3 regions of the Comamonas sp. AG1104 genome follow, and region 1 is predicted to be linked to each of the others. Evidence: predicted binding sites of a transcription regulator. Region 1 holds the regulator's gene; each other region holds the start of a gene.

The links. The regulator FNR, encoded in region 1, switches genes on or off when oxygen is low (the NO sensors DNR and NnrR bind a similar motif). The targets are predictions, from matches to a motif close to TTGATNNNNATCAA.
Region 2: the regulator FNR is predicted to act here: its motif matches at 6,923-6,936, upstream of DFO48_RS02440 (MBL fold metallo-hydrolase RNA specificity domain-containing protein).
Region 3: the regulator FNR is predicted to act here: its motif matches at 5,581-5,594, upstream of DFO48_RS11945 (hemerythrin domain-containing protein).

The regions. Positions count from the first base shown of each region.
Region 1 covers NZ_QQAS01000001.1:279,634-289,620, forward strand. Annotated here, with positions in the region: gene DFO48_RS01245 (cation-translocating P-type ATPase) at 1-36, shown strand, start outside; gene ccoS (cbb3-type cytochrome oxidase assembly protein CcoS) at 36-173, shown strand; gene ccoN (cytochrome-c oxidase, cbb3-type subunit I) at 237-1,673, shown strand; gene ccoO (cytochrome-c oxidase, cbb3-type subunit II) at 1,693-2,325, shown strand; gene DFO48_RS01265 (CcoQ/FixQ family Cbb3-type cytochrome c oxidase assembly chaperone) at 2,343-2,480, shown strand; gene ccoP (cytochrome-c oxidase, cbb3-type subunit III) at 2,508-3,419, shown strand; gene ccoG (cytochrome c oxidase accessory protein CcoG) at 3,502-4,944, shown strand; gene DFO48_RS01280 (FixH family protein) at 5,071-5,376, shown strand; gene DFO48_RS01285 (hypothetical protein) at 5,634-5,897, shown strand; gene fnr (fumarate/nitrate reduction transcriptional regulator Fnr) at 5,961-6,683, opposite strand; gene hemN (oxygen-independent coproporphyrinogen III oxidase) at 6,952-8,334, shown strand; gene DFO48_RS01300 (sulfite exporter TauE/SafE family protein) at 8,338-9,051, shown strand; gene DFO48_RS01305 (HD-GYP domain-containing protein) at 9,162-9,987, shown strand, end outside.
Region 2 covers NZ_QQAS01000001.1:549,900-559,886, reverse strand. Annotated here, with positions in the region: gene selA (L-seryl-tRNA(Sec) selenium transferase) at 1-144, shown strand, start outside; gene selB (selenocysteine-specific translation elongation factor) at 241-2,166, shown strand; tRNA gene DFO48_RS02460 (tRNA-Sec) at 2,350-2,445, shown strand; gene DFO48_RS02455 (long-chain fatty acid--CoA ligase) at 2,463-4,151, opposite strand; gene DFO48_RS02450 (pyridoxamine 5'-phosphate oxidase) at 4,334-4,846, shown strand; gene DFO48_RS02445 (hypothetical protein) at 4,843-5,361, opposite strand; gene DFO48_RS02440 (MBL fold metallo-hydrolase RNA specificity domain-containing protein) at 5,439-6,839, opposite strand; gene DFO48_RS02435 (MurR/RpiR family transcriptional regulator) at 7,111-7,980, opposite strand; gene DFO48_RS02430 (aspartate aminotransferase family protein) at 8,178-9,518, shown strand; gene DFO48_RS02425 (amino acid ABC transporter substrate-binding protein) at 9,603-9,987, shown strand, end outside.
Region 3 covers NZ_QQAS01000004.1:8,301-18,287, reverse strand. Annotated here, with positions in the region: gene DFO48_RS11970 (GMC family oxidoreductase) at 1-1,318, opposite strand, end outside; gene DFO48_RS11965 (ABC transporter permease) at 1,631-2,758, shown strand; gene DFO48_RS11960 (ABC transporter ATP-binding protein) at 2,885-3,745, shown strand; gene DFO48_RS11955 (MlaD family protein) at 3,745-4,692, shown strand; gene DFO48_RS11950 (ABC-type transport auxiliary lipoprotein family protein) at 4,799-5,482, shown strand; gene DFO48_RS11945 (hemerythrin domain-containing protein) at 5,655-6,152, shown strand; gene DFO48_RS11940 (MarC family protein) at 6,250-6,897, opposite strand; gene DFO48_RS11935 (dienelactone hydrolase family protein) at 7,080-7,772, shown strand; gene DFO48_RS11930 (magnesium transporter CorA family protein) at 7,938-9,140, opposite strand; gene hemB (porphobilinogen synthase) at 9,274-9,987, opposite strand, start outside.

The DNA of each region.
Region 1 (9,987 bases):
GGCACCGTCATGCCACTGACTCAAGGAGGCCATTGATGGATATTTTGTATGTATTGATTCCGCTGTCGGTTGTTCTGGTCATGGCCATTGTGGCTGCCCTGTGGTGGGCCGTGTACCGGGGCCAGTTCGAGAGCGTGGAACAAGAAGGCGAGCGCATTCTTCGCGACGATTGATGTGGCTCAACGAGCCCGACCAGAAACCAATGAACACTTTGCAAGATATCTAAGAGGTGCCCGATGGAAGCAACAAATAACAATGCTGTCTATTACGACGACACCGTCGTAAGACAGTTCTCTATCATGGCTGTGGTATGGGGGGTGGTAGGTATGGCGGTGGGCGTGTTTATCGCGTCCCAGCTGGCCTGGCCGGAACTCAACTTCGGCATTCCCTGGCTGAGCTACGGACGTCTGCGTCCGCTGCATACCAATGCCGTGATCTTCGCTTTTGGTGGCTCGGCGCTGTTCGCGACCAGCTACTACGTGGTGCAACGCACCTGCCAGACCAAGCTGTTCATGCCCAAGCTGGCCAGCCTGACCTTCTGGGCCTGGCAACTGGTTATCGTCGGCGCTGCCATCAGCCTGCCTCTGGGTTATACCCAGGGCAAGGAATACGCCGAGCTGGAATGGCCTCTGGACCTGCTGATCGCAGTGACCTGGGTGTCCTACGCCATCGTGTTCTTCGGCACTATCGGCATCCGCAAGGTCAAGCACATCTATGTGGCAAACTGGTTCTTCGGCGCCTTTATCCTGGCCGTGGCCCTGCTGCACATCGTCAACAATATTTCCATCCCCGCCGGCTGGATGAAGAGCTACTCGGCTTACGCCGGCGTGCAGGATGCGATGGTTCAGTGGTGGTACGGGCACAACGCCGTGGGCTTCTTCCTGACCGCCGGCTTCCTGGGCATGATGTATTACTTCATCCCCAAGCAGGCGGGTCGTCCCGTGTACTCGTATCGCCTGTCGATCGTGCACTTCTGGGCGCTGATCTTCACGTATATGTGGGCGGGTCCTCACCACCTGCACTACACCGCTTTGCCTGACTGGACTCAGTCCGTGGGCATGGTGTTCTCGCTGATCCTGCTGGCTCCCAGCTGGGGCGGCATGATCAACGGCATCATGACGCTGTCGGGTGCCTGGCACAAGCTGCGCGACGATCCCATCCTGCGTTTCCTGATCGTGTCCCTGTCGTTCTACGGCATGTCCACCTTCGAAGGCCCGATGATGGCCATCAAGACCGTGAACGCGCTGAGCCACTACACCGATTGGACCGTGGGTCACGTGCACTCCGGCGCGCTGGGCTGGGTGGGTCTGATCACCATGGGCTCTCTGTACTACCTGATCCCCCGTCTGTTCGGCCGCGAGAAGATGCACTCCGTGCCCGCAATCGAGCTGCACTTCTGGATGGCGACCATCGGCATCGTGCTGTACATCGCCGCAATGTGGATTGCCGGTGTGATGCAGGGCCTGATGTGGCGCGCTGTCAACCCCGACGGCACGCTGACCTACACCTTCGTGGAAAGCGTGAAGGCGACCTATCCCTTCTATGTGATTCGCGTGACTGGCGGTCTGCTGTATCTGGGCGGCATGCTGGTGATGGCATGGAACACCTGGAAGACCGCAGTGGCCGGCCGTTCCGTCAAGGTGGCAGTGCCTGCCGTGGTGGCTCACGCCTGAGCATTGAGGAGCAAAAGCAATGTCTGATCAAAATAACGCAGCTCCCAAGAGCTTTTCGCACGAGAAGATCGAGACCAGCAACTTTTTGCTGATCGCGCTGACGCTGTTCGTGCTGACCATTGGTGGCCTGGTGGAAATCGTGCCGCTGTTCTTCCAGAAGTCCACGACCGAAGCCGTGGCGGGTCTCAAGCCCTACACGCCGTTGCAGCTGATGGGGCGCGACGTCTATCTGCGCGAGGGTTGCTACAACTGCCACTCGCAGATGATCCGTCCCTTCCGCGCCGAGACCATGCGCTACGGCCACTACTCGGTGGCTGGCGAGTTCGTGTACGACCACCCCTTCCAGTGGGGTTCCAAGCGTACCGGCCCCGACCTGCATCGCGTGGGCGGCAAGTACAGCGACGAATGGCATCGCATCCACCTGAACAACCCGCGTGACGTGGTGCCCGAGTCCAACATGCCTGCCTACCCCTGGCTGGAAGCCAACAAGGTGGAAGACACGGCCGTGGCAACGCGCATGAGCGCGCTGCGCAAGGTGGGTGTCCCGTACACCGATGCGGAAATCGCCGGTGCTCAGGCCGAGGTCAAGGACAAGACAGAGATGGAGGCAGTGATTGCCTATCTGCAGGTCCTTGGTCGCGCTGTCAAGTAAGAGAGAAAGGGCTGGAAATGGATATCACCACCATGCGTATCGTGGCCACGCTGGCATCGCTGGCGTGTTTCGTGGGCATCTGGTGGTGGGCGTATGCCCGCCGCAACCAGGCCCGTTTTGACGAGGCAGCTCAGGTTCCATTCCTGGAAGACTGAGTCTGATCACCACAACGAGAACATCCCATGAGCGATTTCATTAACAATTTCTGGTCGGTGTATGTCGCGGCGATTACGCTGATCGGCATCTTTGGCTGCTTGCTGCTGCTGATTCTGGTGGCCAGCAAGAAGGTCGTTCCCTCGGGCGACAACACCACGGGCCACGTCTGGGACGAAGACCTGCGTGAACTCAACAACCCCATGCCCAAGTGGTGGATGGGTCTGTTCGTGATCACCGTGGTTTTCAGCCTGGGCTATCTTGTGGTCTACCCAGGTCTGGGTGGCTTCAGCGGCAAGCTGGACTGGAGCCAGACCGGCGCCTACGACAAGGAAATGGCCAAGGCCAAGGCGGACCTGGAGCCCCTGTATGCCAAGTTCACCAGCATGCCTACCGAAGAAATGGCCAAGGACCCTCAGGCCATGGCTATTGGCGAGCGTCTGTTCATGAACAACTGTGCCCAATGCCACGGCTCTGACGCTCGCGGCAGCAAGTCCTTCCCGAATCTGGCGGACGGTGACTGGTTGCATGGTGGATCTCCCGAAAAGATCAGGGAGACCATCACCAACGGCCGTATCGGCATGATGCCGCCCATGGCGGCAGCCGTGGGCTCGGCGGAAGATGTGCGCAATGTGGCGCACTATGTGCTGAGCCTTTCGGGCAGCCCTCACGATGCCGTCAAGGCTTCGCAAGGCAAGTCCAAGTTCGTGGCCTGTGCGGCTTGTCACGGCATGGACGGCAAGGGCAACCCTGCACTGGGAGCGCCTAACCTGACCGATGACATCTGGCTGCATGGCTGGGGTGAGGCGGCAATCGTCAACATTGTCAACAACGGCAAGCACAATGAGATGCCTGCCCAGAAAGAGAAGTTGACGGAGGCTCAAATTGCCGTGTTGGCTTCCTATGTCTGGAGTCTTTCGAATACGCAAAACCAGAAGTAATGCGTTCTTAAAAGGCGGTGCTCTGGCACCGCCTTTTTCGCGTTTCAATTTTCAGTAATTACAAAAATATTAAGGAACTGCGATGCCGTGCGATCAGGGAAAGCCCCGAAAAGTCATACCGATCACGCCTGAGCCTCACGAGGGCGGGCCTGAGTTGGTGCCGATGTTCGCTTCCGAGCAAAAAGTGTACTCACGCTCTATTAGCGGCGTGTTCTCACGGTGGCGCTGGGCCATGGTGTTTCTGACCCAGATCGTCTTCTACGGCCTGCCCTGGCTGCAGTGGGGCGAGCGCCAGATGGTGTTGTTCGATCTGGGAGCCCGGCGCTTCTATCTGTTCGGACTGGTGCTGTATCCGCAGGACTTCATCTATCTGACGGGGCTGCTGATCATCAGCGCGCTGGGGCTGTTCCTGTTTACCGCCGTGGCCGGGCGTCTGTGGTGTGGCTTCTCCTGTCCGCAGACGGTCTACACCGAGATCTTCATGTGGATCGAAAGCAAGGTCGAAGGCGATCGCAGTGCCCGCATGCGTATCGACAAGAACGGCTGGACTTTGGAGAAGATCTGGAAAAAGTCGCTCAAGCAGTTTCTCTGGATCGTTCTGTCTCTCTGGACAGGCTTCACCTTTGTCGGCTACTTCGTGCCCATCCGTGAATTGGGTGTGGAGTTGATGGCCTTCCAGGGCAACTGGCAGATTTTCTGGGTGGCGTTCTACGGCTTCGCCACCTACGGCAATGCTGGCTATATGCGCGAGCAGGTCTGCAAGTACATGTGTCCCTATGCACGCTTTCAGAGTGCCATGTTCGACAAGGACACCATGATCGTCAGCTACGACGCCGAACGTGGCGAAGCTCGTGGTCCGCGCAAGAAGGACGTTGACTACAAGGCTCAGGGTCTGGGGGACTGCATAGATTGCAAGCTTTGCGTTCAGGTCTGCCCCGTGGGCATCGATATCCGCAAAGGGCTGCAGTACGAGTGCATTGGCTGCGGTCTGTGCATCGATGCCTGCAACTCCGTGATGGACAAGATGGAGTATCCGCGCGGCCTGATCCGGCTGACCACTCAGAATGCCGTGGCCAAGGCCTGGAAGCAGGTGCAGGTGATCCGCCGCATTTTCCGCCCCCGTGTGTTGATCTACTCGGCCGTGCTGGTGGCCCTGAGCGCCGCCATGATCGCCAGTCTGGTGCTGCGCGAGCCGCTCAAGGTCGACGTGATTCGCGACCGTGCTGCGCTTTCGCGCATCGTGGCGGGAGGCAAGCTGGAGAACGTCTACCGTCTGCAGATCATGAACGCCACCGAGTCCGAGCAGCACTACCGTATCAGCGCCGTGGGCCTGGAGAATCTGGAAGTCGCATCCGAGCAGGAAGTGACCGTTGGCCCTGCCGAGACGCGCGGCATTGCGGTGCGGCTGCAGATTCCGTATGGCTCAGCAGCTCCCGGCTCGCACCCCGTACACTTCAATGTGGATGCAGTGACTGCCGGAGCAGGGCGTATTTCCGAGAAGACGGTATTCCTGGTGCCGCGTTAATGCCAGGTCTTGCCGGTCTTCGTGGGCCATCACGGAGGCCGGACAAGGACACTGCCAATCGGCAGCAATCTATGCCACCTTGCCATATGTGCCTGGGTGGCCAGAATTTTGGAAAGAGGTTTCATCATGTCGGCAGCACAAGCCAAGGTCTCGCAAACGGCCAAGATCATCCACCCCGAGGACGGCAAGCCGTGGTGGAAGTTTGCCCATGTCTGGCTCATCATCGCCGGCCCTGTGATCGTGGTGATTGCCGGCTTTGTCACCGCATACATCGCACTGAGCAGGCCCGATCCCGTGATTGACCCTGACTACTACCGCCATGGCATGGAAATCAACCAGCGCCTGAGCGAAAGTGAAAAAAGCATGGCCCCTGCAGTCACCGGCCGCAATCATGCGGCCACTCCAGCCAAGGATCATCCGCTGGATCGCTGAGCGCTCCGGCGCTTGCTCCGCCAAGGTCGCTTTTGCGGCCTTTTTTGTTCCCGATATCAAAATCAGAGCGTGCTGCGCATGCTCTGTCTAACGTTGATGCAGCAATAAATGGTTTTTTGTTATTAGGAAGGCGCAGGGTGCTACTGAAAAGAGAGTAATTCAGGGTTTCCCGCCACGGTGCATGCCCGCAGTCCTGCATGAATGGTCACCACTGTTGTGCAAAATATGACCAAGCCCACAGCCCAAGGAGAATCAGGATGGATGCTCGACGCTGGATGTGGATTGTCTGGCCGGCCTTTCTGGCGGCGGCAATCATGGAGATGGTGGTTTTTGCCTTTGTGGACCCGCTGGATGTGCACTGGCTGGGCTCCCCTCTGGACTGGTCGCGCCAGGCCATCTATACGGTCGCTTTTTTTGCCTTCTGGGTCGTGACCCTGATGGGAGGTGCGATGACGGTGATGCTGGGGCGCTCCGTCAGCGATCTCAATGGCGGCATTGTTTCCGAGCCTCTGCCCGAGTAATTCGCCCAGACAAAAAAGCCCGCTGTCCGCGGGCTTTGTCTTGAGTGCATCTGCTGACTCGGTTCAGCTCTGGCATTGCTGGCTGTTGACGATGCGTTTGAGCGCCTCGGTATCCAGAATGCGCAGGTGGCGCTGCTTGACTTCGATGATGCCTTCCTCGGCGAACTTGGAGAAGGTGCGACTCACGGTTTCCAGCTTGAGGCCCAGATAGCTGCCGATTTCTTCACGCGTCATGCGCAGCACCAGCTCCGACTTCGAAAAGCCGCGTGCCGACAGACGCTGGACCAGGTTCAGCACAAAGGCCGCCAGGCGCTCTTCTGCGCGCATGCTGCCCAGCAGCAGCATCACGCCATGCTCGCGCACGATTTCGCGGCTCATGACCTTGTGCACGTGGTTCTGCAGGGCCGTGACCTCGCGCGAGAGCTGCTCCAGTTTGTCAAACGGCATGACACAGACCTCGGCGTCTTCAAGGGCCACGGCATCGCAAGTGTGGTGGTCGTTGACGATGCCGTCCAGACCAATGATTTCGCCCGCCATCTGAAAGCCTGTGACCTGATCGCGTCCGTCTTCGGTGGCCACGCTGGTCTTGAAGAAGCCGGTTCGAATGGCATACAGGGAAGTGAACTCTTCGCCATTGCGAAACAGCAGCCCGCCGCGCTTGATTTTGCGGCGCGTGGCCACAATCTCGTCAATGCGCTCCATTTGTTCATCGTCCAGGCCCATGGGCATGCACAGTTCACGCAGATTGCAGTTGGAGCAGGATGCTTTGATGGTCTGAAGATTCATGGGCTTTTTGCAACCGCGCAGACAGGCACAGAGTGGAGAGTCGCGCTGGTCATTGACCTCGTGGTTGAAGATGAGATGGATCAAATTGTCGCAGCACTTGCCTTGAAGTCTCTTGATTTTCATCAAGGACAGGGTGATTGCCTTGGGGCACATTGCCTATATTCGTTCAAAAACATGCGCTTTTGCCTATTTTGGGCATGATTTTCAGGATCTGATTTCCATTGAAATATGCTCCATACAGTGTGTGGGCGCACCCTAACTCCCAGTTATGACCGCAGTCACGCCTGAGTTGCTGAGCCGCTTTGATATCCCCGGCCCACGCTACACATCGTTCCCAACAGCCGACCGTTTTGTTGAGGCTTTTGGTGCAGACGACTACATACTGGCACTAAAGCAGCGCAAGACGCATTCCGGCTCGCGCGCTTTGCCCCTGTCCGTTTATGTGCATGTGCCGTTCTGTGAGTCGCTTTGCTATTACTGCGCCTGCAACAAGATCGTGACCAAGCATCATGAAAAGGCTGCCGAGTATCTGGACTACCTGAGTCGAGAGCTGGCCATGCATACCGAGCATTGCGGCAAAGGCCAGCTCGTAAGCCAGCTGCATCTGGGTGGAGGCACACCGACCTTCTTCAGCGATGCCGAGTTGCAGCAACTGATGGTCTTGATGCGTGAGCATTTCAAGCTGGATCCGGCGGGCGAGTACTCCATCGAGGTCGATCCGCGCACCGTCAGCAACGAGCGGCTGAGAGCTCTCAAGGACATGGGGTTCAATCGACTGAGCTTTGGCGTGCAGGACTTTGATCCCGCGGTGCAGAAAGCGGTGCACCGCGAGCAGCCCGCCGAGCAAGTCTTTGCGTTGGTGGCCGAGGCGCGCCGCCTGGGCTTTGTCTCCATCAATGTGGACCTGATCTACGGTCTTCCCAGACAGACGCCCGAGTCTTTTGCGCGCACGCTGGCACAGGTCAATGAGCTGCGCCCCGATCGCATTGCGCTGTATGCCTATGCGCATCTGCCCGAGCGCTTCAAACCGCAAAGGCGGATCGAATCGGCAGACCTGCCCATGGGACAGGACAAGCTGAACATGCTCTCCGGCGCAATCGATGCGTTCATGAATGGCGGCTATGTCTATGTAGGCATGGACCACTTTGCACTGCCTGACGACTCTCTGGCCATTGCCAAGCGTCAGGGGCGCTTGCATCGCAACTTTCAGGGCTACAGCACCCAGCCTGATTGCGATCTGATTGCACTGGGCGTATCGGCTATCGGCAAGGTGGGCGCGACCTACAGTCAGAACGTCAAGACTCTTGAAGAGTATTACGACGCCGTCGATGGTGGCGTGCTGCCCGTGCAGCGCGGATTGGCGCTTTCGCGTGACGATCTGGTACGCAGAGCCGTCATCATGTCCATCATGTGCCAGGGCTCCGTCCTGTATGAACCCATGGAGCAGGCCTGGCTCATCAATTTCCGCGAGTACTTCGCTGCGGAGCTCGATGCGCTGGCGGAGATGCAGCGCAACGGCTTGGTCGAACTGTCCGTCGAGGGCTTCAAGGTCACCGGCCTGGGCTGGTTTTTTGTGCGCGGAGTAGCCATGCTGTTTGACCGATATTTGCAGGCCGACCGGAACCGCGCCCGCTTTTCACGCATCATCTAGCGCATGTTGTTTTCGCTGGTCTGGACTGCTTTGATCATGGGGCTCGTGGGTGGGCCCCATTGTCTTGTGATGTGCGCTGCCCCCTGCAGTGTGGTCACAGCAGCGAAGCCCATCGGTGGCGGGCAGCCCATTGCCGTGCACGGCCTGCAAAAACGCCAGTGGCTGCGTACTAGCCTGTTTCATCTGGGCCGCATCGCTGCCTATGCCCTGCTGGGCGGGATTGCGGCCGTGGCCATGGAAAGTCTGGCCTGGCTGACCAGTCAGACAACGGCATTGCAGAGACTTTGGACGCTGATGCATGTGGCGGTAATGGCCTGGGGACTGGCCATGGTGGTGCAGGCGCGGCAACCAGCCTGGCTGGAGCGGGCGGGGCGTTCCGTCTGGGCCAGGGTTCAGCCCTGGGTCACTGCGCCGGGCGGAAGTCTGGCCGCCGGCTTTGCCTGGGCACTGATGCCTTGTGGTTTGCTGTATTCGGCGGTATTGGTGGCAGCCTTGAGTGGCGGTGCCTGGCAAGGTGCTTTGTCCATGGCAGCCTTTGCAGTCGGCGGCGCAGTGTGGCTGCTGGCGGGACCCTGGCTGTGGCAATTGGGGCAGTCACATGTCAATGCATTGCGGGCCAGGTGGGGCACTAGAGTCGCAGGTCTGATGCTGATTGGTGTTGCGAGTTGGGCTTTGTGGATGGACCTGGTCTACAAACCCAGCCTTTGGTGCCGATAAGTCACACAAGAGGGGCTTGTTGATGCTGTTTGCATCCCAACAGACCCTAGTCATGGTTGAGCAGTCATGGAACTGCGGAATAATGTCTTATCTTGTGTGTAGCGCTCAAAGTGAATCGTTTCGTTGCTATTGATATCGGACAACTGCGTATCGGCATGTATGTCCATCTGGAGACTGGCTGGTTGCGCCATCCATTTCCCGTCAGCAGCTTCAAGATTGTCAATGACGAGCAGTTGCAGACACTAAGGACTCTGAAGCTCAAGGCAGTTCAGGTCGATCTCTCAAGAAGTGATCTGGAAGAGGCGGCAGCGTCTGTGGCTGCAGACCCTCAACCCGCTCCTTGCCCCCCCGAGAACGATGCGCATGCATGGCGCAACAGTATTTTGGGCCTGCAATCCAGGTTTCTGGGCGCGGTTTCCGTATTTGATGACGTGCAGGCCTTGTTGCCAGTCAACCCCGAGAAGGCTCGAACAACGACGGATATGCTGGTTGCGCAGCAAGTCGTCAAACTGGCACAGGCTCGTGATCTGAGTTTGCATCTGCTCGCGGATACGGGGGGCGCCACCTTTGGCGTTCATGGTGTCAATGTCTCCGTACTGAGTCTGTTGCTGGGCAAGACGCTGGGCCTGCGCAATGACGTATTGCAGGATCTGGGCACGGCGGCGCTGTTGCATGACATGGGCAAGCCGGGGCTGGAGATTTCCGCATCGGCCAACGCACTGAATCAAGGCACGGGCCGCACGCCTCTGCGAGAGACCGTGTATGCACGTCATGTCGGAGAGTCAGTGGCATTGGCTCTATCCATGGGCTATCCTCCTTCCGTCACGACGGCCATCGCCCAGCATCATGAATGGGCCGATGGGTCAGGCTTTCCACTCGGCTTGCTGGCCGCAGATATGGACATTGCCGGACAGATCCTGGCGCTGGTCAATAATT
Region 2 (9,987 bases), 270 kb from region 1:
CTGACCCGGCTCGAAGCACGCTTTCGTGGCCTGCCTCGGCCCGTGATCGGGCGCCTGCATGACGACGCGCTGTGGCTGGATCTGCGCTGCCTGGAAAACCCGGCACAGGCCCTGTTTGCCGCGCAACTGTCGCGGCTGGCCTGAGGCAGCACCATGGCCCCGGCCCTCCGCATTTATACAAAAACACCTTGCCTCGCTTGATACACAAGCGCCAGCAGCCATCAAAACTACAAGCACACCATGATCATCGGAACCGCAGGCCACATCGACCACGGCAAAACCACGCTGGTGCGTGCGCTCACCGGCGTGGAAACCGACCGCCTCAAGGAAGAGAAAGCCCGCGGCATTTCCATCGAACTGGGCTATGCCTACAGCCCGCTGCCCAACGGCGATGTGCTGGGCATCATCGACGTGCCGGGCCACGAGAAATTCGTCCATACCATGGCCGCCGGCGCCGTGGGCATTGATCACGCCCTGCTGGTCGTGGCGGCCGATGACGGCGTCATGCCCCAGACCATAGAGCATCTGGAAATTCTGCAGCTGCTGGGTGTCAGGCGTGGCAGCGTGGCGCTGACCAAGGTCGATCGCGTGCTGCCGCAACGCATTGCCGACGTGCACCGCGAAATCAACGCCATTCTCGGCGTCACTGCGCTGGCGGGCAGTCCCATCTTTGAAACGAATGCCGCAGACCCCGGCAATGCCGGCGTGCAGGCTCTGCGCGAACACCTGCAGGTGCAGGCCCAGATGATGCAGGCCCGTCCCCGGGACGGACTGTTCCGGCTCGCCGTGGACCGCGTCTTCACGCTGCCGGGACAGGGCACGGTGGTCACGGGCACGGTCTTCAATGGCCAGGTGCGGGTGGGTGACACGCTGGCGCATTCGACCAGCGGTCAGGCCGTGCGCGTACGCAGCATTCATGCACAGAACCAGAGCAGCGACAGCGGCGTCGCCGGCCAGCGCGGCGCACTGAATCTGGCTGGCATAGGCAAGGACGAAATCGAACGCGGCGACTGGATCATGGACCCGCGCCTGATGCAAGCCACGGATCGCCTCGACATTCATCTGCACCTGCTCAGCGAAGCGCCCCCACTAGAGCAATGGACTGCGGTGCATGTGCATCTGGGCACCAAGCGCACAACAGGCCATGTCGCCCTGCTGCAGGACCAAGGCATAGAGCCCGGCACCGAAGCCCGCGTGCAGCTGGTGTTGGATACGCCGGTATTCGCCCTGCCCGGCGACCGCCTGATCCTGCGCAACGCCCAGGCCAGCCGCACCATCGCAGGCGGCATGGTGCTCGACCCCTATGCCCCGAGCCGCAAGCGCCGCAGCGCGGAGCGCATGGCCTACCTCGACGCCATGGAGCAGCTCATAGCCCGCAGCGACTTCGGGCCACTGATTGCACAGGCTCCACACGGCATTGCGCGCTCGCAGCTGGTGCGTCTGAGCGGCCATGCCTTCCCCGAGTCCCGCCTTGCCGACACCATCCAGCTACCCATTGCCGGCGGCGATGCCCTGGTGCTGGGCCTGCAGCGCTGGCAGCGGCTGCAGACCCAGATCATCGACAGCCTGGCGCGCTTTCACGAAAAATCGCCCGACGAGCCCGGCGTCAACGCGGCCAGACTGAGGCGCATGGCCTTGCCAGGCCTGCAGCAAGGCAGCTACGACGCACTCTATCAAGGCCTGGTCGATGCCCTGCTCAGCAGCCAACTGCTAGCCAGCACCGGTGCCTGGCTGCATTTGCCGCAACACAGCGTGCAGCTGAGCAGTGCCGAGCAGACGCTGGCCGAAAAGCTGCTGCCCGCCATCACTGCAGGCCGCTATGACCCACCCTGGGTGCGCGATCTGGCGCGCGACCATGCGGCAGGTGAAGAGCTGGTGCGCCAGCTGCTCAAAAAGCTTTCGCGCCAGGGCCAGTTGTTCCAGGTCGTCAAGGATTTGTTCTATACACCGGCACGCATGGATGAGCTCGCGGCCCTGGTTGCCGACATCGCCAGCCGCCACGCCAGGGGGGAAGTGGAAGCCAGCGCCTTCCGCGACGCAACTGGTCTGGGCCGTAAGCGCGCCATCCAGATTCTCGAATTCTTCGACCGCACCGGCTACACGCGCCGCGTGCGCGACGCCCATCTGCTGCGCCCTGACGTACATTGGAATAGCACGCCACGCTGAGCCTGCAAGGAAAACAGATAAAAATCAGTCCAGATTCTTTATCCCACTTACGTAACAAGCTATCAAATCAGATTAGAGCGGGATATGCGGCCTTGACGTGCTTTTGTCATCGGGTGCCGGATTGCTGGCTACAATCACTGTCCTATCTTCTACAAGAGTGGCAGCTGCCACTCTTGACTCAAAGGAAGGCAATCGTGCCCGGTGGCGCGGCCGGGCTTCAAACCCGGTGGGGGGCGTCAGCCGCTCCCGGGTTGGTTCGACTCCAGCTGCTTTCCGCCACTCCCCCTCTTTGCATTTCAGACTGCGACTTCCTGCTCCTGCAGCATCCGCCACATCACCTTGCCGCTTCCGCTCTTGGGCAAAGCCGTCACGAACTGCACCAGACGCGGTGCCTTGTAGACCGCCATATTGTCATGGCACCACTGGATGATCTGCTCTGCCGTCGTAGTCTCATGGCCGGCACGCAGCACGACCACGGCCTTGACGGTCTCGCCGCGATAGGCATCCTTGGCGGAGATCACGCAGGCCTCCTGAATCGCAGGATGGCGGAACATCAGCGACTCCACCTCGGCCGGCCATACCTTGAAGCCGCTGGCATTGATCATGCGCTTGAGCCGGTCGGTGATGAAAAAATAGCCCTCCTCATCCACGCGTCCCAGGTCGCCGGTGCGGAAAAAGCGCTTGCCATCAAGCTCCATAAAGCTCTGCTCGGTCGCCTCGGGGCGCTGCCAGTAGCCTTCGAACACCTCGGGGCCGTTGACCACGATCTCGCCCTGCTCTCCTTGGGGCACTTCCTCCAGCGTGTCGGGGCTGATCACGCGCGCGTCGGTACTCATGAAGGGAATGCCCAGGCATTGCTGCTTGGGATGGTCGGGCGGATTGCTGTGCGAGGGTGCGGCGGTTTCGGTCAGGCCATAGCCCTCGCAAAAGCGCAGACCGTATTGCTCAAGCAGGCGCTGGGCCACGGCCTGGGGCATGGCGGCGCCGCCGCCGCCGATGTATTTGAGGCTGGAGAGATCGAAGGACGCAAAATTGGGGCTGGCCAGCAGATCGATCACCATGGTCGGGATATTGGTCCAGCTCGTGACCTGATAGTGCGAGATCAGGCGCCCTGCCAGTTCACGCTCCCAGCGCGGCATGATGATCAGCGTCGCCCCCACGTAGATGGCGCTGTGCAGCACGGACACCATGCCCGTGATGTGAAACATGGGCACGACGGCGAGCACCACGTTCTCGCTGGTGCCCGTGCCCCACAGCGCGCCAGAGACGGCGTTGTGGTTGATGCTGCGGTGCAGGTGCATGCAGCCCTTGGGCTGGCCCGTGGTGCCGCTGGTATAGGGCAGAACGGCCAGATCGTCACGGCCCGCAGTATGCAGTGGCGGCAGCTCGCTGCAGGCCAGCGCCTGCGTCCATGCATGGACCTGGCCGTGGTTCAGGCTGGCAGGCTCGCGCTCGCCCAGCAGCCAGTTGCGCCAGGCTTCGGGCGGCGCATCCGGCCCCTGCACATCGGCATCAAAGCCGTCGGTGAACCGTGTCACCAGCAAGTGCTGCAGCGCCTCGGAGGGTTCCAGTGCATTGCTGGCCTTGGCCAGCTCCGGCGCCAGATCGGCCGTGGTAATGGCCACCTTGGCGCCCGAATCCGTGATGTAGTGCTTGAGCTCCTCTGCCGTATTCATGGGGTTGACCGGCACCACCACCGCATTGGCACGAAAGATGGCGTAATGCGCCAGCACCAATTGCGAGCTGTTTTGCATCAGCACGATGACGCGGTCGCCTTTTTTCACGCCCAGGCCATGCAGATAGGCAGCCATGCGCTCCGTGCCCTCGCACAGCTGCTTATAGGTCGTGGTGCGCCCCAGAAACACCAGCGCGGCCTTGTCCGGGTAGCGCCTGGCATTGATAGCAAGGTTTTCCCAGACGCTAGTTGCTGGAACGGTGATGGAATATGGCAGCCGATTAGGCCAAAACTTGTGGTGAGCGGGCATGAGTCAGGCAATCAGAAAAGCGTATACATAGTCCGGGTGGACTAATCAATCCGCAAGACTAGGCCTGCAACCTCGGCCCGGCATCCGGGATGCCCCCAACAGCCGGTCACGCAGGTGACGACTGGTGCGACCTGGCGCGGCTCGCCCTGCTCCGGCTCCGCGCTATGGCTTACCATGCGCAAATGCCTCATGAATCACGCCTGCAGCAGTCGCTGCGCCAGCTACTCGCCAGCCAGCGCACCGCCGCCCTGGCCGTACAGCCGCAGGCCGGCTCTTCAGCGCCCGGATATCTTCCGGCCCCGGGCCTGTCTCTGGTGCCATGGGCCTGGAGTGGCGAATTCAGCTGCCTGGTACTGCATGTCAGCGCGCTGGCCAGCCACACACAGGCCATGGAGCGGCATCCCGCCGTCAGCCTGCTGATGAGCAGGCCAGAGTCCGCAGGCGAAGCCGTGCATGCGCTGGAGCGCATCAGCATTCAGGGTGTGGCATCCACTCCGCCGCGCGACAGCGGCCTGTGGCATGGCGCCCGGGCCAGCTATCTGGAGCGCTTTCCCGAAGCCGAGCCCATGACGGCGCTGGGCGACTTTCGTTTTGTCTGCATCACGCCGCAAAGCGGCAGGCATGTCGCAGGCTTCGGCGCGGCGCGCGATGTGGACGAGCACGATCTCATAGCCGCACTCAACCCGGCTGCCTAGTCTTTGCTGACCCGGCCCAACCTGGATTGGACAGCTTGAGCCTGGTGCACATGCTCGGCAATCAGGCACATGCAGGCCAGAGGCTGGCCCTGCACCAGGGCCTGAACATGGTCCTGCCAGATCTGCCCCTGCTGCTCCACGCTTGCGTCCAGAAAGCACTGCAGCATCTGCTGCGGATCTGCACAGGCCCGATAGTGATAGGGATCGCGCCGCAGGCATGCCGCGCGCAGATGCAGGCCGAACGCCTCCCACGTCACCGCCCGGCCTTGCAGACGCTGCCACTGATGCAGCAGCTCATGGGCAAAGACGCCTGCCACCACAGGATGGGCAAGCCGCAGCGGCCGATGCGGGTCAGCCTGCTCAAAAAAGTTGCGCGGCAGATAGATGCGCCCGCCCCCCAGGGACAGCGCCCGCCTGGTATCGCCCAGACGCCGCACATGCAGACGCATGCCGGGCAGCAGCTCATCCAGCGCAGTGCCGAAAAGCCGCTGCACGAATCCGGTCTCGACCGGCATCAGCCTTCGCCGCCAGAACATCATGCAACAGGGCGCGCGCAAGGAGGATTCCGCATATCGGAGACTCCCGGCACGCGCTAGAACTCGAAGACCTGGCCGGGCTGCGGAACCTGCACCGAGAAATGCAGGCGCTCGTGCAGCAGCGCGGCCAAGGCCCGGGATGCCTGCGGCTCCCCATGCACCACAAAGGTCTGCTGCGGCGGCCGGGTGAACGCAGCCGCCCAGTCCAGCAGGGCCTGCTGGTCGGCATGGGCCGAAAAGCCGCCCAGGGTATGGATGCCGGCACGGACCTCGACTTCATCGCCGAGCAGGCGCACCAACCTGGCACCGTCGACCAGCCTGCGCCCCAGCGAACCTTCGGCCTGAAAGCCGCAGATCACCACGGCACACTCGGGCCTGGAGAGATTGTTCTTCAGATGATGCAGCACCCGCCCCGCATCGCACATGCCGCTGGCCGAGATGATGACCGCGCCGCTCCTGATGCGGTTGAGCTTGATGGAGTCCTCCACATCGCTGATGAAATGAATGTGCGGCGACTCCTTGAGTCTTTTGACGCTGCCCAGCAACTGCCTGGCCTCCTCGTCGAACACGCTGAAGTGCCGCAGCGTGATGTCCGTGGCCGCCACCGCCATGGGTGAATCCACAAATATCTCTACCGGCGGCAGACGCTGCTGCTGGATCAGCTGCAGAAAGTGATAGAGCAGCTCCTGCGTGCGCCCCACGGCAAATGCCGGGATGACCACATTGCCATGGGGAACCGTGCGCGTGACCACATCGACCAGCTCCTCCAGGGTATCGCCCGTGCTCCTGTGCTGCCGGTCGCCATAGGTGGACTCGATGAGCAGCAGATCGGCATCCATGATCGGCGTGGGGTCGCGCAGGATCACCCGCCCCGGCTGGCCCAGATCGCCGCTGGCCACCAGCTTGCGCGAGCCGCCATGACCATCTGCCAGCCACAGCTCCACAATGGCCGAGCCCAGAATATGCCCGGCATCCTGAAAACATACTGTCACCGCAGGATGAGGTTTGAAGCTGTGGCGATAAGGCATGGCCTGGACCTGCTCCAGCGTGCTCGCCACATGGGCCAGCGAGTACAGAGGAACCGCCGACTCTCGCTCGCGCCGCTTGCCTTCGCGCTGACGCCGCGCCGCCCGTTCGGCATCCATCATCTGGATATGGGCACTGTCCTTGAGCAGGACTTCGAGCAGGTCCTTAGTGGCCAGAGTGACATAGATAGGGCCCTTGAAGCCCTGAGCCACGAGCTTGGGCAGCAGGCCGCTGTGGTCGATATGCGCATGGGTCAGAACGACGAAGTCCAGGCCTGCGGCATCAAAGGCAAAGGCTTGCTGGTTGTGCTCGTCAGCCTCGCGACCGCCCTGGGCCATGCCGCAGTCGATCAGAAAGCGACACCCATGCGCCTCGACCAGAAAGCAGGATCCCGTAACCGACTGCGCCGCACCGTGAAAAGTGATGTTCATGAAGCACCCATTGACGATCCACATGGACCGTCAATGAATCTAGCACCACTGGCACCTGCGTTTCCAGAGCCTCAAGTCTTGCCTTGACGCCCATCAAATCAACCGAAACCATAGCGACCACGTGCGGGCTGCGTCGATTGCCCGCACCAACGGCTCGCTGCCGTCTCCGGCTTTTCCAATACATGCCCTCCTGAGCTGCTGCGTCATTGGAGATGGGGTGCCCTGCCGCGTCACTCTGTTACGAGCTAGGTGCCCCGCGCCCTCGGCGGTACTAGCTGCCTCGGCTACGGCCCCCGGCATCCACATAGGCGCCTGACTCGAACAGGTGGGCCTCTGCCCTCTCAATGCGGTCGATGACCGGCTTGCCCGCGCGACTGACCAGTAGTTCCAGCAGCGACTCTGTCAATGCCATCCCCGAGGTAATCGATGGAAAAAATGAAGGACTCTGTGTCGAAAAAAGCAACGTCACATCCGCCAAAAGCGACAGCGGCGAGGCATCGCTATCGGTAATGGCAATTACTTTGCAGCCAGCACGCTTGCCTGCTTCCACCACCTGCAGCACCTCCCGGGAATAGGGCGCGAAGCTGATGACCAGGAGTGCATCCTCCTCGGTCATGGATCGAGTCTGCATCTCCAGAGAGCCGCCCTGGCCGTCTATGAGATGCACGGAATTTCTGAAAAGCCGATACACATAGACGAAAGAAAACGCGATGGGAAAGCAGGCACGAAACCCCGCTACATGAACATTGGGCGCCGCTTCCAACAAGACGGCCGCATCGTTGAGCCCGCTCCTGCTATGACGCTCCGTGGCCTCAAGGTTCGCCTTGTGAACCTGAAATATCTCGCCCGCCAGACCTTGCTCACTGGCGCGCTCCAGCAAAGAGCGGGCCCTGTCGCCATAGGCTTCCCGACCCAAGCCCATCTCCTGCGCAATCGCCTGCTTGAGTTCCGGCCAGCCGGCAAATCCTAGCTGCTGAGCAAATCGCACCAGCGTCGCCGGACGTGCATCCGCACTGATACCCACGGTGCGCATCGAACTGGTGACCACTTCGTTGGGATGGTCCAGCACGTATTTCGCAATCCGCTGCAGAGCTGGACTCAGTGAGTTGAAGCGGCCTCGCAGCTCGTCTTTGACAGTCATGGTTGAAGACTCAATCGAAAGCTTTCCTCGCCAGATGCTTGGCTGGAACGCTTATGGAACAAATGTTCCCAAAGCATACAACTCAGCAAAATACCTCTTGACGAAACATTTGTTCCATTAAATTCTTTTAATAGAACATTAGTTCCAAAACACAGCAACACCTCCAAGCACCCGCATCAGCTTTCGGAATCTTCCACATGACGCACGTCTTTCACCGCCATCTGCGAACCGCCCCACCCGTTGCCGTATCGGCTCACGGCATGCGAATTCAGGATGCCAGCGGCCATAGCTACCTGGACGCATCCGGGGGCGCAGCCGTTTCATCACTGGGCCACGGACATCCAGACGTGATTGCGGCGATGCACGCCCAGATCGACCAGCTCCCTTATGCGCATACCAGTTTCTTCAGCTCTCGGCCGGCCGAGGAACTCGCAGACGAGCTCATCCGCACAGCGCCTGAAGGCATGAGCCATGTGTATCTGGTCAGCGGTGGCTCCGAGGCTGTGGAATCCGCCTTGAAGATGGCACGCCAGTACTTTGTGGAAATCGGAGAGCCTGAGCGCACACATTTCATTGCCCGGCGACAGAGCTACCACGGCAATACCCTGGGTGCTCTGGCCGTTGGCGGAAACGAATGGCGCCGCGCCCCTTTCGCTCCCATTCTGGTACCTGCCACGCATGTGGCGCCTTGCTACCCGTATCGCGAACAACGCGCCGAAGAAACTCCCGAGCAATATGGACAACGGCTGGCGCAAGAGTTGGATACGGCCATCCTCGCCCAAGGTCCGGGGCGAGTCATCGCCTTTGTGGCAGAGACCTTGGGCGGAGCAACTGCAGGCGTGTTGACTCCGGTACCTGGCTACTTCAAGGCCGTGCGCGAAGTCTGCGACCGCCATGGCGTGCTTCTCATCCTCGATGAAGTAATGTGCGGCATGGGACGGACCGGGACTCTGCATGCCTGCGAGCAGGAAGGCATCAGCCCGGACCTGATGACCGTCGCGAAGGGACTGGGAGGCGGCTATCAGGCCATAGGCGCGGTGCTTGCAAAAAAGCACATTGTTGACGCCATGTCTTTCGGCAGCGGCTTCTTCCAGCACGGGCACACCTATCTAGGACACCCCGTCGCCTGTGCTGCGGCGCTTGCCGTCCAGCGGGTCATCCACCGGGACGGACTTCTGGCCAAGGTGCAGGAGGACGGTGCCTTCTTCGGTGCGCTGCTGCGCGAAACCTTCGCCGACCACCCTCACGTGGGGGACGTGCGCGGTCGTGGCTTCTTCTGGGGCATTGAGCTGGTTGCAGACAAAGCCGAGAAACGCCCATTCGACCCGGCGCTCAAGGTCAATGCAAATCTCAAGAAGGACGCCATGGCGCGGGGCCTGCTGTGCTATCCGTTCGGAGGCACTGTCGATGGAGTCAACGGAGACCATGTGCTGCTTGCACCGCCCTATATCGCCAGCCGCGATGAGCTCAAGACCATTGCCAGTCTGTTGGCAGAGTCCGTGGACGCCATCACCCGGCAAGCCGCAATCGCGGCCTGAAGACTCCCACACCCCGTTCTCAACCCCACTCTCTCATTCAGGAATACCATGCGCTTGTCTATCCGAAACGTCGCGGCTGCCGCCATGATGGCCACTGCTCTTGTCCCCGCACTGGATGCCCTCGCACAGGAGTCGCCTACCTTGAAAAAGATCAAGGAGAGCGGGACTATCACCCTGGGTCACCGCGAGGCCTCCTTCGGATTCTCATACATCTCCGATACCGCCACCCCCATCGGCTACAGCCTCGACATCTGCATGAAAATTGTGGACGCCATCAAGGCCGAGCTGAAACAGCCCAAAATCGATATCAAGTACCAGGTGGTGACGTCGCAGAACCGCATCCCTCTTGTGACGAACGGGACGGTCGACCTTGAGTGCGGCTCCACGACCAATTTGGTAGAACGCCAGAAGGACGTGGCATTTTCTCCGGACATCTTCCGATACAACGTGCGCATGGCAGTCAAGGCCA
Region 3 (9,987 bases), on a different contig from region 1:
GCCGGTCTTCGGCCGTGCAGAGGTAGTTGGGTGCGATGGCCGGAGCCTGGCGGAAGTCGGCGCCCTGCAACTGCACCGTGCCGCGGCTGCTGGGGTTGAGGTTGCAGACGCTGGCGGTGAAGGCGGCAAAGTCGTGCAGCGGCTCGCCAAAGGCATCCAGCGACAGCGGTTGCACGTGATATTCCAGATTGGGGTGGGCCAGCGCCGGATTGCTGCGTGTAAAGGCCCCTAGTTGCGAGGGGGCCATGCTCATGGGGCCGCTGCGCTTGAGTGCGTATTCCAGGGCTATGGCCGCCTTGCCCCAGAGACTGCCGGCCATGGTGTTGAGCGTCTTGGCGTTGTGCACCTTGTAGACCGAGCGGATTTGCAGGTGGTCCTGCAGATTGGCGCCCACGCCGGGCAGATCGCGGCGCACGGCCACGGCATGGCGCTGCAGCAATTCGCCGGGGCCGATGCCCGACAGTTGCAGGATATGCGGCGAGTTGACCGCACCCGCGCAGAGCAGCACTTCGCGCCCGGCCTGTACGGTCACCATCTCGTCTCCGGTCCAGACTTCGGCGCCGGTGCAGCGCTGGCTGCCGTCTGGCAGATCTTCCAGAATCAGCCTGCGTACCTGGGCCCGGGTCCACATTTCGAAATTGGGGCGGCCATAGCAGGTGGGACGCAGAAAGGCCTTGGCCGTGTTCCAGCGCAGGCCCGATTTCTGGTTGACCTCGAAGTAGCCCACGCCCTCGTTGCAGCCACGGTTGAAGTCGTCGGTGGCCGGGATGCCGGCCTGCTGCGCCGCCTGGGCAAAGGCGTCGAGTATGTCCCAGCGCAGACGCTGCTTCTCCACGCGCCACTCGCCGCTGCCGCCCGTGCTCTTGCTGCCGTGCAGGCGTTTGAACTCTTCGCCGGCATTGCCTCCGGGGTCCAGACGCCAGTGATCCTCGTGCTGCCTGAAGGCCGGCAGGACCTGCTCCCAGCGCCAGGTGTCGTCGCCGGTCAGATTGGCCCATTGCTCGTAGTCGCGGGACTGGCCGCGCATATAGATCATGCCGTTGATGCTGGAGCAGCCACCCAGTGTCTTGCCGCGCGGATAGCGCAGGCTGCGGCCGTTGAGTCCGGGGTCAGGTTCGGTTTGGTAGAGCCAGTCGGTGCGCGGGTTGCCTATGCAATAGAGATACCCCACAGGGATATGGATCCAGTGGTAGTCATCCTTGCCGCCTGCTTCGATCAGCAGAACCCGGTGATTCTTGTTGCGGGTGAGACGGTTGCACAGCAGCGAACCTGCTGTACCGCCGCCGATGACGATGTAGTCGAACTGGGTATCACTCATGGGCAGATCAAAAGGCCGGTACAGCTTGGCGCAGAGGCCAGAGCGTCAGGCAGTCATGGGCAGAAAGTCCGGTTCATTAGGTGCGATGACCTTGCCAGTGTCGATAGGGAAAGCGCTCGCATACTCCTGTTTTGGAAGCTGTCGGCGTAGTACTGGTTTTGACTTTCGCGAGTTTTTGATAAAAATTGCAACGCTATCATTGCGTGGCATGCGGCAGCGGCCTACGTGCTGCGGTTGGCATGTTCCTCGCTTGGCGCGTTATGCTGGCCCCTGCGGCCAGCCCGTCTCCCTCATGTCCTAGGAAGCTTTTCTTTGCCCAGCTCAGACCAACTACCTCAATGCCCGCTGCAGTCCCGCGAAGGTCAGCAATGGGCTGTGCCTGTGGGCCGCTGGAGTGCTGCCGAGCTGGGCGACCGCCATATCTGGCGTCAGCTGGCGCCGCAGATCAGGGCGGTTCCCAAGGGCGCGGCCTGGGATCTGCAGCAGATGGTCTGGTTCGACCATATCGGTGCGCAGCTGCTGTGGGAGCAATGGGGCAAGGCCTGGCCAGCCCACTTGCTGACGACCAAGACCCAGCGCTCCATGCTGGAGCGAGTGGCCAGATTCAGCGAAGTACCCGAGCCCAAGCCCGAGCCCTCGGGCTGGATGTGCGAGGTCAATCGACTGGGGCAGATGGTGATCGACGCCTGCGGGCACTTTTCCAACTTGATTCAACTGGTCGGTCAGTTGCTGCTGGACTGCCTGCGATTGCTGCGCAATCCTTTTCGTGGCCCCTGGCGCGATATTTCAGGCCACCTCTATGCGACGGGGGCGACAGCCTTGCCGATCACGGCCCTGGTGGGCTTTCTGATCGGCGTGGTGCTGGCCTATCTGATGGCGCTGCAGCTGCGCCAGTTCGGGGCCGAGTCCTTTATCGTCAACATTCTTGGCATCTCGCTGATCCGCGAGCTGGGACCGCTGCTGGCGGCGATTCTGGTGGCAGGGCGCAGCGGCTCGGCCATTACGGCGCAGATCGGTGTGATGCGCGTGACCGAAGAGCTCGACGCCATGCAGGTCATGGGCATCTCCCAGGGCTACCGGCTGGTGCTGCCGCGTGCGCTCGCGCTGGCCGTGTCCATGCCGCTGGTGGCGTTGTGGACCATTCTTGCGGCACTGGCGGGCGGCATGGTCGCGGCGGACCTGACCATGGACATCACGCCGTCTTACTTCATTCAAAGTCTGCCTGCGGCCGTAAAGATCGGCAATCTGGTGCTGGCCATGGGCAAGTCCGTGGTGTTTGGTGTGCTGATTGCCCTGATCGGCTGCCATTGGGGCCTGAAGGTAGAGCCCAATACCCAGAGCCTGGGGCGCGGCACCACGGCGGCGGTGGTGTCATCCATCACCATGGTCATCATCGTGGATGCCATCTTTGCCATCCTCTTCAGAAACGTGGGCTTTTAGGATGAACTACCCCCTGTGCGGCTTCGCCGCTTCCCCCAAAGGGGGCGACATCTTCGCTGAGGGGCGGCCCTTGCTCGGCGTCTCTGGCTTGGGTCGCGCCAGCCTCGCGCGGCGGGGGGCACGCAAATGACAGAGGTGATGCGCAACCGCCGTATCGAGGGGGCCGTGGGCGACTACGCGCCGCCGCAGGATGTGAAGCCGCTGGTGCAGGCGGTGGACCTGTGGACCGAATTTGGCGAAGGCGCATCGCGCTTTGCCGTGCACCAGGACTTGAACTTCGATGTCTACCCAGGCGAGATTCTGGCCCTGGTTGGCGGCTCCGGCACGGGCAAGACGGTGCTGCTGCGCCAGATCCTGGGGCTGCTCTCGCCATCGCGCGGCACGGTGACCGTGGACGGACGGCCCTCGCGCGAGGTCATCAGCGGCGAGCTGGCGGCGAGTCAGGTGGGCATGCTGTTCCAGCAGGGGGCGCTGTATTCGGCCTTCAATGTGCTGGACAACATCGCATTTGCGCTGCGTGAGCAGGGAACCTTGCCCGATGCCGTGGTGCGCGATGCGGCCATGGTCAAGCTGCAGATGGTGGGCCTCAAGCCAGAGCATGCCTCGCGCATGCCGGCAGACCTGTCGGGAGGCATGATCAAGCGTGTGGCGCTGGCACGTGCGCTGATGATGGATCCGCCGCTGCTGCTGCTCGACGAACCCACAGCGGGACTGGACCCCAAGGGCTCGGACGAGTTCTGCGAGCTGCTGCGCGATATCCATGCCGAGCTGGGCCTGACCGTGATCATGGTCACCCACGATCTGGATACGCTGTTTGCACTGTCCACACGAGTGGCCGTGCTGGCCGAGAAAAAAGTGCTGTTCACCGGAGCCCCGCGCGATGTGGCCCGGATCAAGCACCCGTTTATCGAACATTTCTTCCAGGGAGAGCGTGGCCGCCGTGCCATGGCCCCGGTGCAAGGCGGCGTGGCCGCAGAGGAAAGCTGATGGAAAACAAGTCCCATGCCATGGCTGCCGGCATCTTCGTGCTGGTGGTTGCGGCCCTGCTGGCAGGGCTGGCCGTCTGGCTGACGCGCGACAACCGCGAATACCAGCTCTACGAAATGTCCACCAAGGATGGTGTCAGCGGTCTGCAGCCCCAGGCCACGGTGCGCTACAAGGGCGTGCCCGTGGGCAAGGTGGTGCGCATCGGCTTTGACCCGCAGATTCCCGGCAATGTGCTGATTCGCATTGCCGTGGGCGAGGATACGCCGGTCACGCCGGCCACCTACGCCCAGCTTGGCTATCAGGGGGTGACGGGGCTGGCCCATATCCAGCTCGACGATGACAGCAAGGCTTCGCAGCCGCTCAAGCCTGGGCCCAGCGGCCTGCCGCGCCTGCCCATGAAGTCCTCGCCGCTGAACATGCTGGCAGACCAGGGGCCGGTGCTGCTGGAGCGGGTTGACGAAATTTCACGCCGCCTCAATGCCATGCTGGGTGAGGACAACCAAAAGCGCGTGAGCGCGGCGCTGGACAATATCGCGGCCGCATCCGGAGGGATCAAGGATCTGGCCGAGACCATGAACAAGACGGCCAAGGACTTTCCTCAGCTCACGACGGATGCGCACCAGACCCTGCAGTCCCTGACCAAGGCCGGCAATGCCGCCACGGGCGTGGCAACCGATTTGCAGCAGACCGTGCGCAAGGTGAATGCGCCCGACGGCCCGCTGCAGCAGATTGCCGAGGGCACGCAGGCCCTGTCGCAGGCGGCCGAGTCGCTGGGGCGCAGCACCTTGCCGCGCATGAACGGTGCGGCGGACGATGTCTCGCGTGCCGCGCGCACCATGGGCGCGGCGGCAGGCCGCTTCAATGACAACCCGCAGTCGGTCATCTACGGTCAGGGCCTGGGCCTGCCAGGCCCCGGCGAGCCCGGTTTTGTGGCTCCGGCCAAGTGAAGCCGCAACAAGGACACGACTTGCGCAAATTCGGACCAGGCAGGCTGTTTCTCGATGGAAATGCCTGCTGCCCATTCCGGCTGGCCTAAGTCCCAAAGGAATCAATATGGCAGACACAAAGATTTCACTCACCGGCCGCGGAGCACGGCGATTGCTGGGCGCTTCTTCCCTGGTGCTGGCGCTTGCCGCCTGCTCGGGCCTGCCCACGGCACCCACGCAGCCGGTGCGCTATGACCTGGGCATGACCGACCTCACGGCGCCGCTCGCCAATGCAGCCGCACCCTCCGTGGCGCCGACGCCGCTGGTATTGGCTGAAGTCCAGGCTCCGGGCCTGCCCGAAGGCTTGACGGCCATGTTCTACCGCCTGAACTACAGCGACAGTCAGCAACTGCGTGCCTACCAGAACGCGCGCTGGAGCCTGCCTCCAGCCCAGATGGTGGAGCAGCGCCTGCGCATGCGCCTGGGGCTGGAGCGCCCCGTGCTCTCGGGCAAGGACAATGTCCGCCCCCTGCAGGCCGACAAGCGCTCGATTGCGCAGCTGCGCGTGACGGTGGACGAGTTCAGCCAGGTCTTTGACAGTGCCAGCAGCAGCCGTGCGCTGCTGCGCCTGAGTGCCAGCCTGATTGGTGCCGGTGAGAGTGCGGGCAATCAGTTGCTGGGCCAGAAGGTGTTCACGGTCGAAGTGCCAGCTGCTGCTGCCGACGCTGCCGGCGGTGCCCAGGCCATGGCGCGTGCTGTGGATGAGGCGGCTGCCCAGCTCAGTCGCTGGTTGCAGGGCTACGGGCGCTAGAGCCCGAACAGCCCCAGGCATTTCCGCTCCCAAAGCCCTGCTAGTCAGGGCTTTGTTGATTCCGGGCAAGTCCTGGTTACTTGCGGGCAGCTGCTTTGCTGATGTGGGTCAATGGCCGGGCCAGGCCTTGTTCTTAAGCTGCCAGTTCCTCAACCTCGCACAAAGAACTGCCATGGCCAGCCTCGAATGGAATGCCGCTCTCATCCTGGATTTTCCCGTCATGGACGAGGTGCATGAAGAGTTCGTCACCCTGCTGGCCCAGGTGGAAGCTGCGGGCGACGAGCAGCTGTGCGCGCTCTGGGACGAGCTGATTGCCCACACCCAGCAGCACTTCGATCAGGAGGACCGCTGGATGCAGACCACGGGATTTGCCACGGGCAACTGCCACAGCCAGCAGCACAAGGTGGTGCTGGCCGTGCTGCGCGAGGGAGCGGTCAAGGGCAGTCAGGGCGATCTTGCCACGATCCGTCATATGGCGGCCGAGCTGGGCCCCTGGTTCAGTCACCATGCGCAGAACATGGATGCCGCGCTGGCCTTGCATATGCGCCGCGCGGGCTTTGACCCGGTGACCGGCGCGGTGCTGATGCCCGAGGCTTTGCCTGCTGAGCCGATCACCGGCTGTGGTGGTGCCTGTGGTGAAACTGAAAAAAAGGAAGTAGTAACTGCCTGAAACTGACGCGCGCTAAGGCGAGAGACAGCGACCAAGCGCCGCCGCGCAGCGAAGCTGCCGTCCCCCCTTGGGGGAAGCGGCGTAGCCGCTCAGGGAGTCAAGGATATATTGCCGGGGAGGCCAGGATGGGGAAGATCTTGATCAGGCCTCCCGCCATCACCTCGATGGCCAGCGCGGCCAAAATTAGGCCCATGAGCCGGGTCATCACATTGATGCCGGTCTTGCCCAGCACGCGGGCAATCGGGTGGGCCAGCGAAAAGCAGACCATGATGGCGGCGGCCACCACCACGCCATAGCCGACCAGTGCCACATGCTGCCAGATGGTGCGCGCCTGATCGGCATAGATCACCACGGTGGACATGGCAGCAGGCCCGGTCAGCAGCGGAATGGTCAGCGGCACGACGGCGATGCTGTTGCCCTCGGCGGCCTTTTCGACGCCGGCTGCCAGCGTGGCATTGTTGGGGCGGTCTTCGGCGGGGCGGGCGTTGAGCATGTTCATCGCGCTGATCAGCAGCAGCAGGCCGCCGCCGACCTGAAAGCTTTGCAGCGAGATATTGAAGAACTGCAGAATCTGCAGCCCCAGCAGGGCGCAGACCGCAATCACGCAGAAGGCGGCAAAGGCGGCGGTGCGAATCGTCTGCCAACGCTGCTCGGCGTCGAAGCCGGCCGTGTAGTGGATGAAGAACGGGACGATGGCCAGCGGGTTGATGATGGCGACCAGGGTGATCAGCGGCTTGATATCCATTACAGCTCGCCTCCGGGCATGGGGGGCTTATCGCGACTGTCGGCCTTTTGTGGGGCTGAGATAGCTGGCATCAACACTCCTGTGAAAAAATGGCCGAATCATCGACGCGGCATCAGCCATTACAGCATTGCTGGCGGTCGCGTCGCGGATTCCCCTTTTGAACCATGTTAAGGAGCTTCGCAATGGGCAGCTTTGTTGAACTGACAGCCGTGGATGGCGCAAAAACCCCCGCTTATGTGGCCATGCCCGAGGGGCCGGCACGCGGTGCCATCGTGGTGCTGCAGGAGATCTTCGGCGTGAACTCGCATATCCGCTCCGTGGCAGACCGCTACGCAGCCCAGGGTTATGTGGCCGTGGCGCCCGCCATGTTTGCCCGCGTCAAGCCCGATGTGGAGCTGGGTTACAGCGACGAAGACATGAAGGCCGGCTTTGCGCTCAAGACCGCAGTGGAAGCCCTGCCCGAGCCCGGTGCACTGCGCGATGTGGAAGCGGCCGTAGCCCATGCTGCGACGCTGGTGCCCGGTGGCAAGATTGGCGTGGTGGGCTTTTGCTGGGGCGGCCTCATGACCTGGCGCTCGGCCTGCAATCTGGCTAGCGTCTCGGCTGCAGTCTGCTACTACGGCGGCGGCATGACGGGAGAGCTGGAGGCCAGTCGTCAGGCGCTGTGCCCGGTGCTGGCCCATTTCGGCAGCAAGGATCACTACATCTCGCTGGAGTCCGTCGAAGCCTTCAAGAAGGCTCAGCCCAAGGTGGAAGTCCATGTCTACGAAGCCGACCATGGCTTCAACTGCGACCAGCGAGGCTCCTACAACGCGCCTGCTGCTGCGCAGGCCATTGAGCGCACTCTGGCCTTCTTCGCCCAGCATCTGGGTTGATATAAAAACCATAGCTGCTTGTGCTTGATATATAAGCGCAAGCAGCTGTTTTTATCTAAAGCCCGTTGCCGCTGGGCGGTCCCCCATCAGAGACATCAAGCAAGCGCCGCCGCGCAGCGAGGATGTCGTCCCCCTTGGGGGAAGGCGCGGAAGCGCCTCAGGGGGTCATTCTTTTTCTTCGCTTTCCAGGTAGCGGCGGCGCCAGAAATAGGCCACCAGCACCACGGTGATGATCACCATGGCCACCAGGGCCCAGATGAAGCCGTCCTTTTTGTGCACGAAGGGGATGAACTCGAAGTTCATGCCGAAGATGCCGGCAATCAGGTTCAGAGGCAGAAAGATGGCCGTCACCGTGGTCAGCGTGCGCATGATGTCGTTGGCGCGGTTGCTCTGCGCCGAAAAGTGCATCTGCACGGCGGTCTCGGCGCTTTGCTCCATGCGGTGAATATGGTGGGTCACCCGCTCTATATGTTCGAGCACGTCGCGCGAGCGCACGCGAAGCAGTTCGCGCTCATGTTGGCGCGCGGGTGTGTGCTCGGGCGGCCAGCCCTCCAGTGCCTCGGTCCAGTCCTGCACGGCGGCGCGCTGGTCTTCGCAGATTTCATCAAGCTGGTGCAGCGCCAGGCGCACGTCGAGCACGCTGGCCCAGTTGCTGAAGCGCTTGTTGGGCTTGAGCAGCGCCATCTGCCAGTGGTCGATCTGGCGCGTCAGCGTGCGGCGCAGGTCCAGATAGCCGTCCACCATGCCGTTGACCATGCGCAGCATCAGGTCCGCAGGCTCCACGGGCATCTTGGCGCTGACCTGGCGGCCGTCGGTCTTGGCGGGGCCGGAAATCAGGCGCTGCCAGAAGTTCTCCAGCACAAAGCAGCCGTCGGGATGCACGGACAGCAGTATCTGGTCATACAGCGCAAAGCCCACGGGTTGGGTTTCCACGCGTTGCAGTACCGGCGCTTCGCGCTGGCCGCTGTGGGCAGGGCTGTGGGATGGCGGCGGGGCGCTGGATGCCGCACTGCCGGTGCCGGCAGCCAGGGCAGGCAGGCCAGCCGGTGTGGCCACGGCTGTCGCGGGCGAGGCGTGGCTGCCGTTGAGTGGAGGCAGATGAGCGTCAGCCAGGCGTCGGAACACCAGCACGTCGTACACCGAGGTGTAGTCGTAATTGGAAGGGATGGCCGGATTCAGCAGGTCGGAGACATGCAGATCCACGAGGGCGGAGCCGCCCAGCCTGGCCAGCATGGTCTGAATGGCCGGCAACTGAGCCTCCAGCTCCGAGCGTGTGCAGGAGACCCAGTAAAACCCCGTTGTTGCCGCCTGCGTGGGCAGTCCGTCAACTGGCTGGGCATAGAGGGGAGAGATATGCAGCACGCGCATGGGAATAGGCAGTCTCGATGTCAGTGCAGAAAGCAGATGCAAAAACGGCCCGTGCAAGCTGCCCGGGCCGTCAGATCATGCCTGAAATGCTCTCAGGCGCAAGCATGACCTGCGCTGACAGCTATCAATTTTGTTACAGGCCACGCAGCTTCTTGGCGGCGTCGATGGCAAAGTAGGTCAGGATGCCGTCGGCGCCCGCGCGCTTGAAGGCCAGCAGGGCTTCCATCATCACGGCGTCGTGATCGAGCCAGCCGTTGGCGGCAGCGGCCTTGAGCATGGCGTATTCACCGGACACCTGGTAGGCGAAGGTTGGCACCTTGAACTCGTCCTTGACGCGGCGCACCACGTCCAGATACGGCATGCCGGGCTTGACCATGACCATATCCGCGCCTTCGGCGATGTCCTGCGCCACTTCGCGCAGGGCTTCGTCGGTGTTGGCGGGGTCCATCTGGTAGACATTCTTGTCGGCCTTGCCCAGGGCGCCGCGTGTGCCCACGGCATCACGGAAGGGGCCGTAAAAGGCGCTGGCGTACTTGGCGCTATAGGCCATGATGCGGGTGTGAATATGGCCTTGAAGCTCCAGTGCCTCGCGGATGGCGCCGATGCGGCCGTCCATCATGTCGCTGGGGGCGACCATGTCCACGCCGGCTTCGGCATGGGCCAGGGCCTGGCCGACCAGCACTTCCACGGTGTCATCGTTGATGATGTAGCCGCTCTCGTCCAGGATGCCGTCCTGACCGTGGCTGGTGTAGGGGTCCAGGGCCACATCGGTCATCACGCCCAGCTGGGGGAATTCCTTCTTCAGCGCACGCACCACGCGCGGGATCAGGCCGTCGGGGTTCAGGGC